2 regions of the Streptomyces sp. NPDC000151 genome follow, and region 2 is predicted to be linked to the other one. Evidence: riboswitches for the same ligand, from Rfam matches in the RefSeq annotation. Region 2 holds a riboswitch; the other holds the start of a gene.

Region 1 (7,651 bases), on a different contig from region 2:
GACCAGGGCGACCTGCTCCAGGAAGTCGGAGAGGGTGCCAGGGTTGGCCTCGTCGCGGTCCTGCTCGAATTCGAGGGCGACCGCGGCCAGCTCCTGGAGGTTCTCGATGCGGGTCTCGTCCTGCGGGTCCGTGGACGTCTGGAGCTCGGCCAGATAGCCCGTGCGCTCCAGGACGGCCTCCAGGACGGTCGCGGGCCCTGCGCCGGACTCGACGATGGTCCGCAGCTCCTCCATGAGCGTGTTGAAGCGCTTGACGGCGTTCGCAGAGCGCGCGGCCATGCCGTACGCCTCGTCGACGCGGCGCAGCGCCTGCGGGAAGGTGATCTTCTCGCGGGCCGAGAGGGCGTCGATCATCGCTTCGGCGCGGTCGCCGATGCCACGCTTCGGCACGTTCAGGATGCGGCGGAGCGGGACGGTGTCCTCGGGGTTGGACAGCACGCGCAGGTACGCGAGGACGTCCCGGACCTCCTTGCGCTCGTAGAAGCGCACGCCGCCGACGACCTTGTACGGCAGCCCGACCCGGATGAAGACTTCCTCGAAGACACGGGACTGGGCGTTCGTACGATAGAAGATCGCGACGTCGCCGGCCCTGGTCTCGCCCGCGTCCGTCAGCCGGTCGATCTCGTCGGCGACGAACTGCGCCTCGTCGTGCTCGGTGTCGGCGACATAGCCGGTGATCTTCGGGCCCGTGCCGGCGTCCGTCCAGAGGTTCTTCGGGCGGCGGTTCTCGTTGCGCTCGATGACGGCGTTGGCGGCCGAGAGGATCGTCTGCGTGGAGCGGTAGTTCTGCTCCAGCAGGATCGTGGTCGCGTTCGGGTAGTCCTCCTCGAACTGGAGGATGTTCCTGATCGTGGCGCCGCGGAAGGCGTAGATCGACTGGTCGGCGTCGCCCACGACGCACAGCTCGGCGGCGGGCACCTCGGGCGTCCCGGGGCCTACCAGCTCGCGCACGAGGGTGTACTGGGCGTGGTTCGTGTCCTGGTACTCGTCGACCAGCACGTGCCGGAAGCGGCGGCGGTAGTGGTCCGCGACGTCCGGGAACGCCTGCAGCAGATTCACCGTCGTCATGATGATGTCGTCGAAGTCCAGGGCGTTGGCCTCGCGCAGCCGCGCCTGGTACATCGCATACGCCTCGGCGAGGGTCTTCTCGAAGCCGTCGGCGGCCGTCCCGGCGAAGTCCTCGTGATCGATGAGCTCGTTCTTGAGATTGGAGACCTTGGCGCTGAAGGACTTGGGCGGGAAGCGCTTGGGGTCGAGGTCCAGGTCGCGGCAGACCAGGGCCATCAGGCGCTTGGAGTCGGCGGCGTCGTAGATCGAGAACGACGACGTGAAGCCCAGCTTCTTGGACTCGCGGCGCAGGATGCGCACGCAGGCGCTGTGGAAGGTGGACACCCACATGGCGTTGGCGCGCGGGCCGACCAGCTCCTCCACGCGCTCCTTCATCTCGCCCGCGGCCTTGTTCGTGAACGTGATCGCGAGGACCTGGCCGGGGTGGACGCCGCGCGCGCCGAGCAGATGCGCGATGCGGTGCGTGAGGACGCGGGTCTTGCCGGAGCCGGCGCCCGCGACGATGAGCAGCGGCGCGCCCGTGTGCACGACGGCGGCCTTCTGCTCGTCGTTCAGCCCCTCCAGCAGCGCGGCCGGGTCCACTGCGGGGCGGGCGGCGCCGTCGCGGTAGTACGCGTCCCGCTGCACGGGCGCGTCGAAGCGGCCGCCGAAGAGGTCGTGCGGCACCTCCTCCGCTGCCGGACGGTCCTCGTCCTCGGGAGGCGGCGGCTCCTCGTCCTTGGAATCGAGGTCCGCCAGGAAGCTGTCGTCAAAGAGGCTGCTCATCGCCCACCGAGTCTAGGCCGCCCCACCGACAACCCGGCCCCGGCCGCGAAATTCCGGGGATTACGGGGGTGCGGAGAATACGGCACGAGGCGGGCGGTCACGGGCAGAGAACGGCACCGGACAGTGCGTGGTCGGAACCGGTCCGGCATCGACCCGGACACGACGAGATCACGAAAAGGTTTCGGGCATATCGAACATCAGCCTTCACAGAAGTCACACGAGTTGGCTACCGTGCCGACCGGGCAGCCCGCCCCACCGCCCGGCGAAAGCGCCGGCACGGGCCGCCCCGCCGAGTCCGTACCGCCGCACCCAGGGCGGGCCGGAGCCGGGGACCCACACGCACGACCGGGGTGAATCGGCCGGCACGGAGCGATCCGTACGGCCGTAGGGCACCTTCCGTAGTACGGCCGCAGCGATGCGGCACGCGCCCGAACCCGACAGCTAACCCGGTAGGCGGTCCACGGAAGGAGTCGCCGGCCTTGGCGTCTCATCGCAAGCCGCGCACCCGCATCCTCGCCGTGCCCGCGCACCGCCGTACGGCGGCCGGGCTCACCACCGCGGCGCTCGCCTCCGTCACGCTGCTCACCCAGAGCGCGGACGCGGCACCCAGAAACCCCAAGCCCTCCATAGAAGAGGTCAAGAAGAAGGTCGACGGCCTGTACCGGCAGGCCGAGGTCGCCACCCAGAAGTACAACGCCGCCAAGGAGCGCGCCGGCACGCAGCGCGAGAAGGTGGACGGGCTGCGCGAGGCCGCGGCCCAGCGGACCGAGAAGATGAACGAGGCCCGGCGCGAGCTGGGCACCTTCGCCTCCGCGCAGTACCGCTCCGGCGGGCTGAGCCCGACCGCCCAGCTGATGCTGGCCCGGGACCCGCAGCAGTTCGTGGACCGCAACCACCTGATGGAGCGGCTCACCGGCCGCCAGCAGGAGGCGGTCGCCGACTACCAGGACCAGCAGGCGCAGGCCGCGCGCAAGCGGGCGCAGGCGACCCGGAGCCTGGAGGAGCTGCAGAAGTCCCAGGAGTCACTGAAGACGTCCAAGCGGGACGTCCAGGACAAGCTGACCGAGGCCCGGCAGCTGCTGTCCCGGCTGACCGCGCAGGAGAAGGCGCGGCTGGCGGAGCTGGACCGCAAGAAGAAGGCCGAGGCGCAGCGCAAGGCCGAGCGGCTGGCGCGGGAGCAGGCCGAGCGCGAGCAGCGGGAGCACCAGGACGACGGATCGGGCGGTACGGACGGCGGGTCCGGGACCGGCTCCGGGGGTGATACCGGGTCCGGTACGGGGTCGGGCTCCGGGGTGCCCGATGGTGCGTACGCAACCAAGGCGGAGAAGGCGCTCACCTTCGCCCGCGCGCAGCTGGGCAAGCCGTACGTGTGGGGCGCGACCGGCCCCACGTCGTACGACTGCTCAGGGCTGACCCAGGCGGCGTGGAAGGCGGCGGGCGTCTCGCTGCCGCGGACGACCTGGGACCAGGTGAAGACCGGCACGCGGGTCGCGACGAAGGACCTTCACCCCGGTGACCTGGTGTTCTTCTACGACGACATCAGCCACGTCGGGATGTACATCGGCGACGGCAAGATGATCCACGCGCCGAAGCCGGGCGCGAGCGTCCGCGTGGAGTCGATCTACTACATGCCGATCTACGGGAGCGTACGGCCGGCCTGAGCGGCACATGCCCGGAAACGACGAACCGCGCGACCGCCCCGGAGAACGAGGCAGTCGCGCGGTTCGTCGCGCCGAAGGTGGGGCGGCTCAGGTCCAGAGCAGCGCGATGAAGATGTTGACGACCGTGAGCAGGCCGACGAGCCCGAAGAGCGGCTTCTCCACCTTCTCCTCGTCACGCTTCACGTAGACCAGGCCCAGGATCACGATCAGGACGGCGAGCTTGACGCCGATCTTGATGTTGTTGACCGAGTAGTCCTGCATCTGGTTCAGGCCGACCAGGATGACGCCGGTCACCAGCATCGTGATCGCGCCGTGCAGCATCGCGGGCACGAAGCGGGCGGTGCCCGCGCCCATCGCCTTCATCTGCGTGAGGAAGCCGCCGAGCAGCGAAGCGATGCCGATGATGTGCAGCGCGACGAACACATTGATCACTACGTCCATAGTGGTCGATCGTAGCCCCGCCCCCGGCCCGGCCCTCGGGCAGGGCTGCCGTCGCTGCCCCGGCCCACCACCGGCCCGCCACCGGTCGGCACCTGCCGGTATCCGTCACCCCGTGGCCGAAAGCGAGCAATCCATGGCAGCGGAATGGACAAATACCGGCATTGCCCCGCCTCATGCCCGCCGGCAGGTTTAGCGTCCTCACCCAGGCGGTCGGCTCCCCATCGCCGTCGGATCCGCCCCGACGGCCGTCGGCCGCCCCCGCCGAGGTACGGCGGCGGCCCGCTCCCCCTTGTTACGGACCGCCGCCGTACCGCCCCCGTACCGCTCCCCTGTGCTTTGCTGTCGCGAGGAGAAACACGGGATAACTGGCGCCACACCAGTAACGAAAAACGATCCAGTCATCAATCAATTCCGCCACGGAATTCCGACCGTACGGTCGGAATTCAATGCAGCCGCGGTACATGGCCGCTCACCACGAAGTCCCGCAGCAGGTCCATCGCCCGCCGCGGCGCCTCCCGGAAGACGCCGTGCCCCGCCTTGGCCAGTACGTGCAGCCGTACGTCCGTATGACTCAGCCGGTGCGCGAAGCGGCGGGCCGCCGACGCGGTCGCCACCGGGTCCTGCTCCCCCGCCAATATCATCGTCCGGCACGCGAGCCGGTCCAGCCCGCGCCAAGGGTCGAACTCCCGCGCCAGCACCATCCGGAAGTGGTCCAGCACATCGTCGTTCCAGCGCACCCGGCGCAGCCGGTCCGGGCCGGCCGGGTCCCCGCCCGGCTGCTGCGAGTACAGCGGCAGGCAGATCCGCTCCCACGCGTCGGTCATCTCGTCGCCCGTGTCGCCCGCCCAGTAGCGCAGCGCGACGTCCCGGGCCTCGGCCCCTCCCAGCCGTTCGAACATCTCCAGCCGTTCGTACGTGTCGCCGGGCATCACGCTGTCCAGCACCAGCCCCGCGAACCGGTCGGGGTGCCGGATGGCCGCCAGCAGCGCGACCCAGCCGCCGCTGGACGTACCGACGAGAACGGGCCGTTCGATCTCCAGCGCGTCGCAGAAGTCGATCGCGTCGTCCGCCCACCGCTCCCACGTCCACTGCAGCGGCCCACTGCGCACGGAACGACCACTTCCGCGCTGATCCAGGTAGATGACCTGAGCGAAACCGGCCGCGGCGGAAAACTCCGGCTTGAACAGGGTGTGATCCGCTCCCGGCCCCCCGTGGAGCAGCACGATCGTCGGCCGTTCGGCCATGTCCGGGCCGTCCGTCACCAGTTGGGCTCCCTCCACATCGAAGTAGAGCCGAACACCATCACCGATATGTACCCGCACGGCCCTTGACCTCTCTCAAGTAGCCTGATTTTCCAAGGATTCGGGTGGCCCCCGCAGCGTTATGCAAGGAGGCCGAATTCCATCGTCACTATTGCGAAGCTCTCGCAATACGATCGGGTCCGTGGACACAATGACCGAGCACCACCGCGTGCCTGTGGCACGGCCGGAGGTCGTACGCGCTTGGGTGGACGGCTGGGTACGTTCGCGCGGCACGGACGGCGCGGTCGCGGTACCGGGCGGCTTCCGGATAGCCGTCGGCCGCACGGACCAGGTCGCGCGGTACGTCCTGCCCGCGGCCGACCCCGGCGTGCTGCGCCGGCTGTCCGCCGCGCTCATCACGCCGGGCCTGTGGCTGAAGGTCTGCGCACCCCGCTCGGTCGTCGAGCCCGCGCTGCCGGCGTCCTGGGACTTCCAGGCCCCGGAATACCTGATGACCGCCCCCCTGGGGCGCGCGGTGCGCATCGGGAAGCGCGGCGAGGTGCCCGACGGGCTGCGGGACGGGCTCGTGCCGGGGGCCGCGCCCGCGCCGCCGCCGGATCCGGCCGTGCTGCCCGGCGGATACGTCGTCGAGACGGTCGCCCAGGGCGACCTCGTCGACGCGCGCGCCTTCAGCGCGACGGGCGAGGTCGCCGCGGGCGGCCGCGTCGCTCTGGCCGGCACGGTGGCGGTCTTCGACCGCGTGCGTACGGACCCGGCGCACCGCCGCCAGGGCCTGGGCCGCGTCGTGATGACGGCCCTGGCAGCGCGCGCCGCGCAGCGGGGGGCCACGCAGGGGCTCCTGGTGGCCCGGGACGACGGCCTGTCCCTGTACCGGGCGATGGGCTGGGAGCTCCACTCCCCAGTGACCACGGCAGTGCTCCGCAGACGGGGGACGCGGTGACTATCCGCCCACGGCGGCGTACCCGACAAACGCCGCCCAGGCCGATGGGGCTATCGCCAGACGGGGCCCGTCCGGCTCCTTGCTGTCCCGCACGTATACGCGTGCCGCGTGTTCGGCGACCTCGACGCAAGCAGAACCCTCGCTGTCGCTGTAACTGGACTTGAACCACGTGAGACGGTCACTCATAGCTCTTCCGCCACCTTCCTGATGAACGCAGCCGACTCCTCGATGCCGAGGGCTTCCGTGCGGATCATGCCATGCACCTGCCGGAGCACACTCACCTTGTCGGCGTCGCCGTGGAGCACGCTCGTCTGCTGGCCTTCGGCAAAGGCATAGTGCTCGTGGCCAGCCGTTTCGAGAAGTACCAAGTTCCCGGCCAGCGACAACCCTGCGCACCTTCCGGCGGGAAGCACCTGGATCGAGACGTTCCGCAGTTCGCCCAGCTTGAGCAGGGATTCCAGCTGCCGTCGCATGCCCTCCCGCCCGCCCACCCCAGTACGAAGCGCAGCCTCGTACACGACGAACGCGTAGACGACATTCGGACGCCGCGTCAACGCCTCCTGGCGGCGCAGCCGAGCCGCGACACGCTCGTCAACTGTTTCGTCGTCCAGTGGTGGACAGTGCCCGCCGATGAGCGCGCGGGCGTACTCTTCCGTCTGCAACAGCCCCGGAATGAGCAGCGGTTCGTACCAGTGCAGCGCGATCGCCTCGGCTTCCAGCGCCATGTACTCGTGCGAGCGGGTGGGGTAGGGCTCCGGTTTCAGGTAGTCCCGCGCCGCCAGCAGTAGCCCGTGTGCCTCACACATTTCGTCCGCAGCCTGGAGAAGCTTGACCGTCGGTCGCCGTCGGCCCTGCTCCATGGACTTGACCGACTCGTAGGCGTAATCGGACGCCTCGCACAACTGCTCGCGCGTGACGCCTGCATGGCCGCGCCATAGCTTGATCTGGTTACCGCAGTACCGCCACGCATCCGTCATCGCGTTCATCCTCCGGGTACCGGTCGGGTACCTCAGGTGACCATCGCGGCCGTACCCGATCCGTCACTTCTCAGGCTATTACCGAGCGGTCACGCTCTGTGCATGACCGACGGAACACCTCAAGACATCGAGTGGCGTTTGCCGCGTACCGCGCGGAGTGTCGGGAGGGCGCGTACACTGCTCGCCGCACAGGCGCGGTCGTGGAAGGTTCCCGATGAAATCGCCGTCACCGCCGTGCTGTTGCTCAGCGAGCTGATGACCAACGCCTGCCGGCACGCGCGCGTCTCGCCCGGGCGGGAGTTGCGGGCCCGCGCGCTCGTGCGCGGCAACCGGCTCCGGATCGAGGTCGCGGACGCGAGCCGCGCCGCGCCCGTGCCACGGGCCGCCGGGCTCGGCGACGAGTCGGGCCGCGGCCTCGCCCTCGTCGAGGCACTCGCGGACGCGTGGGGCACCGAGCCCCGCCCGTACCGCATCGGCAAGACCGTGTGGTGCGAACTCCGGCTGCCCTCTGACGAAGTCAGATCAGGCGGCGGGCCG
Region 2 (7,651 bases):
TGTCCACCACGCACAGCTGCAGGCCCTGGAGCGAGCCCGGGGCCATGGCGGACTGGCCGGGTGCCGGCGGCAGGCCCTGGATGAGGGCGATCGAGCAGCGCGAACCGGGCGGGGTCAGCTGGATGATCCGTACCCCTTCGGCGACTTGCGAGTCCACGTCGGCCTTGAAGCCGCACTGTTCTTCGTAGAAGCGCTTCGCACGGTCCTGGTCGGTGACGGGGACGGTGACAACTTCGAGGGTCCACTCCACTGGGGCCGTCCTTGGCTCGGCGCCGTTCTTCTTGGGGCGCGGTGGCGGGGGCCCGTTCATTCTGCGGGAGCGGGATGGGTTGCGCTCGCCGGACGGCCGAAGATACGCCCGGCGGCCCGATGGCCCCCGCGGTGTGCGGGTGGCCATCAGGGCCGCCGTGGTGTGCGGGCCCGCGCTACGCGGAGACCCGGCCGTCGGCCACCGCCTCTCCCCTCCTGCTAGTACGCCCGGTTCCCGGTCGCGGCGGAGCGGGGCGCACGAGGCGGCGGCGACGGCGGACAAGTGCCCCGGACGGGCGGACGGAAGCCCGGCGGGCGGAGGATGGCCCGAAGGCGCGCCCGAAGACGACCCCGAAGGCGACCCCGGAGAGCGGGCGTTCTCAGACCTTCACGCCATCGTCGTCATCAGACGTCGTCATCAGACGTCGTCGTCAGGCGTCGTCGTCAGGCGTCGTCGTCAGGCGTCGTCGTCAGACCTTCAGCCCGTGGTCGCGCAGCCACGGCATCGGGTCGACCGGCGTGTCCGGGCTCGGGCGGACCTCCAGGTGGAGGTGCGGGCCCGTGACATTGCCAGTGGCGCCGACCCGGCCGATGACGTCGCCGGCGTTCACCTTGCCCGAGGTCTTCACCATCGAGGAGAGGTGGCAGTACCAGAGCTCGGTGCCGTCGTCGAGGGTGACGACGATGCGGTAGCCGTACGAGCCCGCCCAGCCGGCCTGCGTGATCGTGCCGCCGTGCACGGCCTTGGCCGGGGTACCGGTCGGGGCGGCGAAGTCCAGCCCTGTGTGGTCGGCGGCCCAGCGGTCGCCGCCCTGTCCGAAGGTGGCGGTGATGGTGAAAGAGGAGACCGGGAGGGTGTAGCTCTTGGCCAGTTCGGCGAGCTCGGCGGCGCGGGCGGCGGCCGCCTTCTTGCGCGCCTCTTCCTCGGCCTTGGCCTTGGCTTCCGCCGCGGCCTTCTTCTTCGCGCTCTCGGCGTGCTTCTGGCGCTCGGCCGCGTCCGCCTCGGCCTGCTGGACCGCGGCCTGTTCGGCGGTCTCGCGGGCCTCCTGGTCGGCGGAGCTCTGCGCCTGTTCGGCCTGCTCCAGGATGCGGGCGCGGAGCGCCTCGCCGCCGCCCTGCGCGGACTCGCCGCCGCCCGCCCGGGTGAACGGGCCGCCCTGCGCACCGTCCGCGCCCGTACCGGAGGAGTCGTGGGAGACCAGACCGCCGATGCCCGGCAGGCTCTCCGCCGCGGGGAGTTTCTCGGATACGTGTTCGGCCATGCTGCCCAGGTCGGGCATGGATATGGAGACCTGCGGCTTGCCCTGCGCGGAGGCCATGCCGCCCGCGCCGACCGCCGCGATGACGCCGACGCCCAGGACCGTACTGCTGCGGGCGAGGCCGCCGCCGCGCTGCTTGGCCACGCGGTGCCGGCCGCGTACGGGGCGTACGGACTCCTCGGTGGGGTTCCACTCCTCCCACGGGCCGCCCGCCGCACCCGGATCGCTCACGGCGGGGAAGGTGGCGGTGTCGGCGGGCGCCGGCTCGGCGTGCGTCCTGGGGGACTCGTGGGTGCCGTGCGCCGCGTACGCATCGTGGGTGCGGTACGAGTCGTGCGCGAGGTGCGGGGACCCGGGAGACGGGTCGGGGGCAGGCTTGTTGGACGCCACGGGGGCGCACTCCTTTCCTTCCTTCTCGCCTACCGGGTTAGCTGACGGGTTCGGAGCAGGAAGGTCTCCTACGGGCGGCTCCGGGGGGAGTCGTCCGATTCACCCCAAGGTGGTGGTTCCCCGGTTCCCTGGGCAGGTGGTGCGGTGGTGAAGTGCGCTTATGGGATTCGGCGTCGGCCGCGCGGTGCCGCCTCTTGCGACGGCTGGTCCGACCGCGCTGCGTTATCGGACAGTAATGGACGGGACGGCCGGATTCCAAGCGTTCCCCGGAATCCGTACGCCCGCTGAGCTGGACTTATGCCACCAGTCATGACCAAATGGGGGCGAGTTGACCGGGCATCGGAAACCCGTAGCGGACTGATCGTTTGTCAGTTGTTATGCGGAGGGGTGCGCAGCGATTACGTACAGTGAGAGCAGTAACGTCTGATCATGGTCGTCAACAGCGCGCAGGCAGTGGCGGATCGGTACGCGGAGTTCTCGTGGCAGCAGGCGCGGGGCGAGTCCGAAGCGCATGAGGAGCTGACCGCCCGCATCAGCCAGGACCCGGAATTCTGCGACTTCCTGGGCGCCTCCCTGCCGCCCGGCAACAAGCAGCAGCCCAATCTCCTGCTCGCCGCCGTCCGTTACCTCGACGGCCCGCACGCCGACCAGGGGCCGCGCGGCGACTTCGCGTACCGCACGTGGCGCGAGTGGACGATCCGGCACTGGGACGACGTACGCGACGTCATGATGCGGCGGCTCACGCAGACCAACGAACCCGCGCGCTGCGCCACACTGCTGCCGCTCCTCGCCCGGCTCCCCCAGCCGCTCGCGCTCCTGGAGGTCGGCGCGTCGGCCGGGCTGTGCCTGCACCCGGACCGGTACCGCTATCGCTACGACGACGGACCGGAGTTCGGCGCTCCGGACAGCCCGGTCGTCTTTTCCTGCCGTACGTCCCCGGGCACGCCGGTACCGACCGGGCTGCCCCGGATCGCCTGGCGGGCGGGGATCGACCTGAACCCGCTCGACGTGGCCGACGCCGACGACGTGCGCTGGCTCCAGGCGCTGATCTGGCCCGGGTCGACGCCCGATGCGGCGGAACGTCAGCGGCGTCAGCGCGACGCCATCGAGGCCGTACGGCAGGCACCGCCGGCTCCGCTCGTGCGCGGCGACCTCCTGGACGAGCTGCCCGCGCTGGCCGCGCGGGCGCCGCGCGACGCGACGCTGGTGGTCTTCCACACGGCCGTGCTGACGTATCTGCCGCTGGAGCGCCGCGAGGAGTTCGCCCGGGTCGTACGGTCGGTCCTGGTGGACCGGGCCGGGCACTGGGTCTCCAACGAGCACCACAGCGTGCTGCCGTGGCTGCCCGGACCGCGCCCCGCCGACGCGCACCAGCTCACCCTCGCGCTCGACGGCCACCCGGTCGCCCTCACGGGCCAGCACGGACAGAGCGTGCAGTGGCTGGAGGAGGCACCGTCCCTACCCCTCCGGTCTTCGTAGCGCCAGCAGGGCCATGTCGTCCGCCGTCTCCCCTCCCGTGTGCCGTGCCACGTCGTCCACCAGGGCGTCCAGCAGCGCGTCGGGACCGGTGAACAGCCGGCCGGCCAGCCGGACCGCCGGCTGGTAGAACACGCCCCCGCTGTCCCGCGCCTCGGTCACCCCGTCGGTGAACAGCAGCAGCATCGCGCCGGGCGGGAAATCGGCCTGGTCGGCCCGGTCCGGCCAGCCCGCGACCTCGCTCAGCCCGAGCGGCAGCGCCGGGGCCCGCGGCTCCAGCTCGCGCAGCGTGCCGTCCGCGCACAGCAGCAGCGGCGCCGGATGGCCGCGGTTCAGCACCCGCAGCACGCCGCGATGCTCGGACGGCACCTCGGCGAGCACCGCCGTGGTGAACCCCTCGAACTGGTCCAGCCCCGCCCGCCGGCTCCCCTCGCGCTGCAGCGCCCGCTCCAGCCGCCCCGCCACCGCCTCCAGCGTGGCCTCCTGCTCCGCGGCCTCCCGGAAGGCGCCGATGACGATCACGGCGGCCTCCACCGCCTCCAGGCCCTTGCCCCGCACGTCGCCGACGATGAGCCGTACGCCGTGCGGGGTGTCCTGCACGGCGTACAGATCGCCCCCGATACGGGCATCCGCCTGCGCCGCTTCGTACCGCGCGGCGACGTCGAGCCCGCTGATGCGGTCCGGCGGCAGCGGCAGTACGGCCCGCTGGGCGGCCTCCGCCACGTCGCGCACGGAGGCGAGCCGGGCGTCGGTCATCCGCACGGCCCTGTTGATACCGAGCGCCAGGAGGGCGACGACCAGGACCGTCACCGCTTCGGTGTACGACTCGTAGCCGCCGGTCCGGCCGTGGAAGACGGCCACGCCCAGCTCCGCCAGTACGGACAGGACGCTGACCAGCGCCGTGTTCCGCAGCGAGTACAGCGGCGCGGCGACCAGCGGCGCCGCCGAGAAGAACGGCGCGGCGGTGTACCGGGTCGGCGTCAGGAGGTCGAAGGCCAGCCCGCCGATCAGGAGCACAGCGGGCAGCCAGCAGACCAGCCGGCGGCTGACCGGCGACAGCCCGTCCCGACGGGCCCGCCGCTCCCGGTCGCCCGGCACGCCCACTCTGCCTCGCCCCATCCGCACCGGCCTCCTTCCCCCACCGCTCTCCGTACCGCCGTACCGCCGTCCCAGGGTGTCCGCCGCGGCACCGCGCGGCGACTCTTCGAGGGCCGGACGGGTCACGGTCACGGTCACGACCACGAGCCCCCTCCGGATGCCACCGATGCGTTCGGATACCTCTGGATGTGTCTGGACACTCTTTCAACTCCTGACCGGCGTACAGGCGTTCCCGGCCGGCGGAAGATCCGCGGAAGAAGGGTGTGCGCAGCTGCGGCGCGCGCCCATCCATCACGGGCGCGCCCCGACCATCACGGGCGCGCCCCGGCCTTCCGCCGGGCAGCCGGAGCCGGGTTCAACGCCCGCGTCGGACAGCAGTGAGGCCGTCGTCCATACCGCTCTCCAGGCCCTTGCGGAAGGCTGCCTCGTACGCCGCTTCGCCAAGGGCTCGCCGGGCGCGGTCCTCGCAGGACCGGCGAACGGCGGCGAGTCCCGGCGAATCCATCTGCGCGCTGCCGACGACCTGCCAGACCTGCTGGCCAAGGCCCAGCAGCCACGCCGACTGCTCCCCGTCGCCGTCGGCCAGGACCGCCGAAGCCAGCGCGTCCAGGGCCACCGCGGTTCCCGTGGTGTTGTGGAGCGCCCAGTGCCCCCTCATCGCCTGGCGGGCATGGCCCGTCGCCGAGTGCGGGTCTCCCTGCGCGAGGTCCACCAACGCCCGCATGTAGTCCGCGTAGGCACACACCCAGCGCTCGCCGTATCGCCGGCATTCCGCCCGCAGCTCATCGGCCACGACCCGGGCGTGGGCGAACTCCTTCATCAGCACGTGGGTGAACAGGCGGCACAGGCGGACCTGGAGCTCGGCGATCTCGTAGCGTGCCTCCCGGACGCGTCGGTGCAGGACTCCGTCGAGTACCTCGGCCGCGCGGACAAGCTCTCCCCTCATCGCAAGGCTCATCCCCAGGACCCCGGCACCGGCGGCGACAGCTCCGGTGTCCTCCTGGCCCGGCTGCAACGCGGCGGCCGCACAGGCCGCTCCGCAGCGGCCCGCCGCCTCCAGGTCTCCTTGGGAGAAGGCGATGGATCCGCGGGCGAAGAGCGCCCAGGTCCGCGCCGGGCCGGGCTCGGGTTCCGGATCGAGTACCAGGTCCAGGTACCGCTGTCCGTCCCGGCTGAACCCGCAGTAGCGCCAGAGGAAACCCAGACACCCGGCCATCTCCACGGCGGTGTGGCGTTCCTGTCCGGTCAGGCAGAAGTCCATGGCGGCCCGCATGTTGGCGTGCTCGGCGATGACGCGCTCGCACCACAGCACCTGGTCGGGCCCGACCCACTCGTCGCAGCCCCGCCGTGCCACACGCAGGTAGTGATCACGGTGCCGACGGCGCGTCTGCCGCTCCTCGTCCAGCTCGTGCAGCCACTGCCCGCCGTACTCGCGGACGGTGTCGAGCATCGCGTACCGGGGGCCGTGCGGGGTCTCCGTACGCTGCAGGACGGACTTGTCCACCAGGCGGGACAGGAGCTCCGGCACCTGGTGACCGCTGAGCGGACCCCCTTCGCAAACCCGTTCGGCCGCCTCCTGCTCAAAACCGCCGGCGAACACCGAGAGCCGGGCCCACGCCAGCCGCTCCAGCGGGGCACACAGCTCGTGGCTCCAGCCGATCGTGGTGCGCAGCGCCAGGTGCCTGCGCTCGCCCTCGCCGTGCCACGGGTCGGGGGAGGTCAGGGTCTCGAAGCGGGCGTGCAACCGCTCACGGAGCCGGTCCAGGGGCATCTCCGGCAGCCGGGCGGCAGCGAGTTCGATGGCGAGGGGAATGCCTTCCAGGCGTGCGCAGATCTCGGCCACCGCCGCGCCGTCCCCCGCCGCGAGGACCGTACCGGGTGCGGCTTCGGCGGCGCGCTCCATGAACAGCACCGTCGCATCGGACAGCACCGTCGCATCGGACAGCACCGCAGCGTCGGACAGCACCACCGCATCGGACAGCACCGCAGCATCGGGCGGTACCGACCCGTGGGAGCTTCCCGCCGTACTGACGGGCAGCGGCGGTACGGCCATCACGCGCTCCCCCTGGGCCTTGAGGGGGCAGCGGCTGGTGGCCAGGAAGTGCGCCCCGGGAGCCGCGGCCAGCAGCGCCTCGACGAAGTCGGCGCACCCGGCGGCCAGGTGTTCGCAACAGTCCAGGATCAACAGCAGCCGCTTGTCGGCCAGCCATTCGGCCACCACCTCGATCGCCGGCCGCGTGGTCTGGTCGGCCAGCCGCAGCACTTCATACACAGCGAGCGGAATCGAGGTCGCCTCGTGCAGCGGTGAAAGTTCGACCAGCCGTACCCCGTCGGGGAAGGCGTCCCGCATCTCGGCCGCGGCGCGCTTGGCCAAGCGGGTCTTGCCCACTCCGCCCACCCCGGTCAGCGTCACCAGCCGAGCGCCGACCACCAGGTCCGTCAAGGCGCTCAGTTCCCTGCCGCGCCCGACGAAACTCGTCGCTTCGGGCTCTGGGCTCCCCGCCGCTCGTCCCGGCCCCGTCTCCTCCACGGTGGGCTCCCATCCGGTACTCCGGCCGCTGTCCGCCGCCCGCGCCCGAGTCTCACCCCGGCCACCGCCCCGTACCCGTGAATGCCATGAGCTGCCCGCTTCTTCCTGCGGGACGGACATACGACCGCACCACCGGGACACACCTGGTCATCTCCCGCCCCGCTTCGATCAACGGAGGTGTACGAGCCTGATCCCCGAGGCGGAAACGACCCTGAGGCGGAAACGACCCTGAGGCGGAAACGACACAGCGCTCCGGCCGGCCTGAGCCGACGGAGCGCTGCACTACAGGTCGGAGGGGCTTCCTCCGACCCACCACGGTGGGCCATCAGGGGCTCGAACCCTGAACCAATGGATTAAAAGTCCACTGCTCTGCCAATTGAGCTAATGGCCCGCACCGAGCAGCATAGCCCGCGCTCGCACCACAACTGGAAGGCATCAGGGGTCGGCGGGGTCGGAGTGGCTCGGAGAACTCCGTTATGAGGGTGCGCGGGACGGTATGAACGCGCCGGTGGGCCCGTCCTGGGGAGGACGGACCCACCGGTCTGTCAGCGGCGCACGGACGTTTCAGCGGTACGTGCTGCGCTTCTTGGATCAGCCGTTGCGCTTCCAGCGCGGCTTGTCGGCGCGGCGGTCGAAGGAGCGGCCACCG

Evidence for each region. A riboswitch is a leader RNA that binds a small molecule or an ion and turns the genes downstream of it on or off. The one in region 2 is predicted to bind cyclic di-AMP.
Region 1: linked by a shared signal. The riboswitch ahead of ABT381_RS28975 (C40 family peptidase) and the one ahead of ABT381_RS27585 (M23 family metallopeptidase) in region 2 are both predicted to bind cyclic di-AMP.

Annotation. Positions count from the first base shown of each region.
Region 1 is NZ_JBEPFC010000142.1:6,522-14,172, forward strand. It holds gene pcrA (DNA helicase PcrA) at 1-1,833, opposite strand, end outside; cyclic di-AMP (ydaO/yuaA leader) riboswitch at 2,125-2,304, shown strand; gene ABT381_RS28975 (C40 family peptidase) at 2,313-3,494, shown strand; gene ABT381_RS28980 (hypothetical protein) at 3,582-3,935, opposite strand; gene ABT381_RS28985 (alpha/beta fold hydrolase) at 4,379-5,197, opposite strand; gene ABT381_RS28990 (GNAT family N-acetyltransferase) at 5,388-6,137, shown strand; gene ABT381_RS28995 (DUF397 domain-containing protein) at 6,138-6,323, opposite strand; gene ABT381_RS29000 (helix-turn-helix domain-containing protein) at 6,320-7,114, opposite strand; gene ABT381_RS29005 (ATP-binding protein) at 7,217-7,651, shown strand, end outside; gene ABT381_RS29010 (LuxR C-terminal-related transcriptional regulator) at 7,632-7,651, opposite strand, start outside.
Region 2 is NZ_JBEPFC010000127.1:3,533-11,183, reverse strand. It holds gene ABT381_RS27590 (VOC family protein) at 1-250, opposite strand, end outside; gene ABT381_RS27585 (M23 family metallopeptidase) at 720-1,898, opposite strand; cyclic di-AMP (ydaO/yuaA leader) riboswitch at 1,910-2,052, opposite strand; gene ABT381_RS27580 (DUF2332 domain-containing protein) at 2,328-3,377, shown strand; gene ABT381_RS27575 (PP2C family protein-serine/threonine phosphatase) at 3,357-4,493, opposite strand; gene ABT381_RS27570 (ATP-binding protein) at 4,828-6,915, opposite strand; tRNA gene ABT381_RS27565 (tRNA-Lys) at 7,321-7,393, opposite strand; gene ABT381_RS27560 (DEAD/DEAH box helicase) at 7,594-7,651, opposite strand, start outside.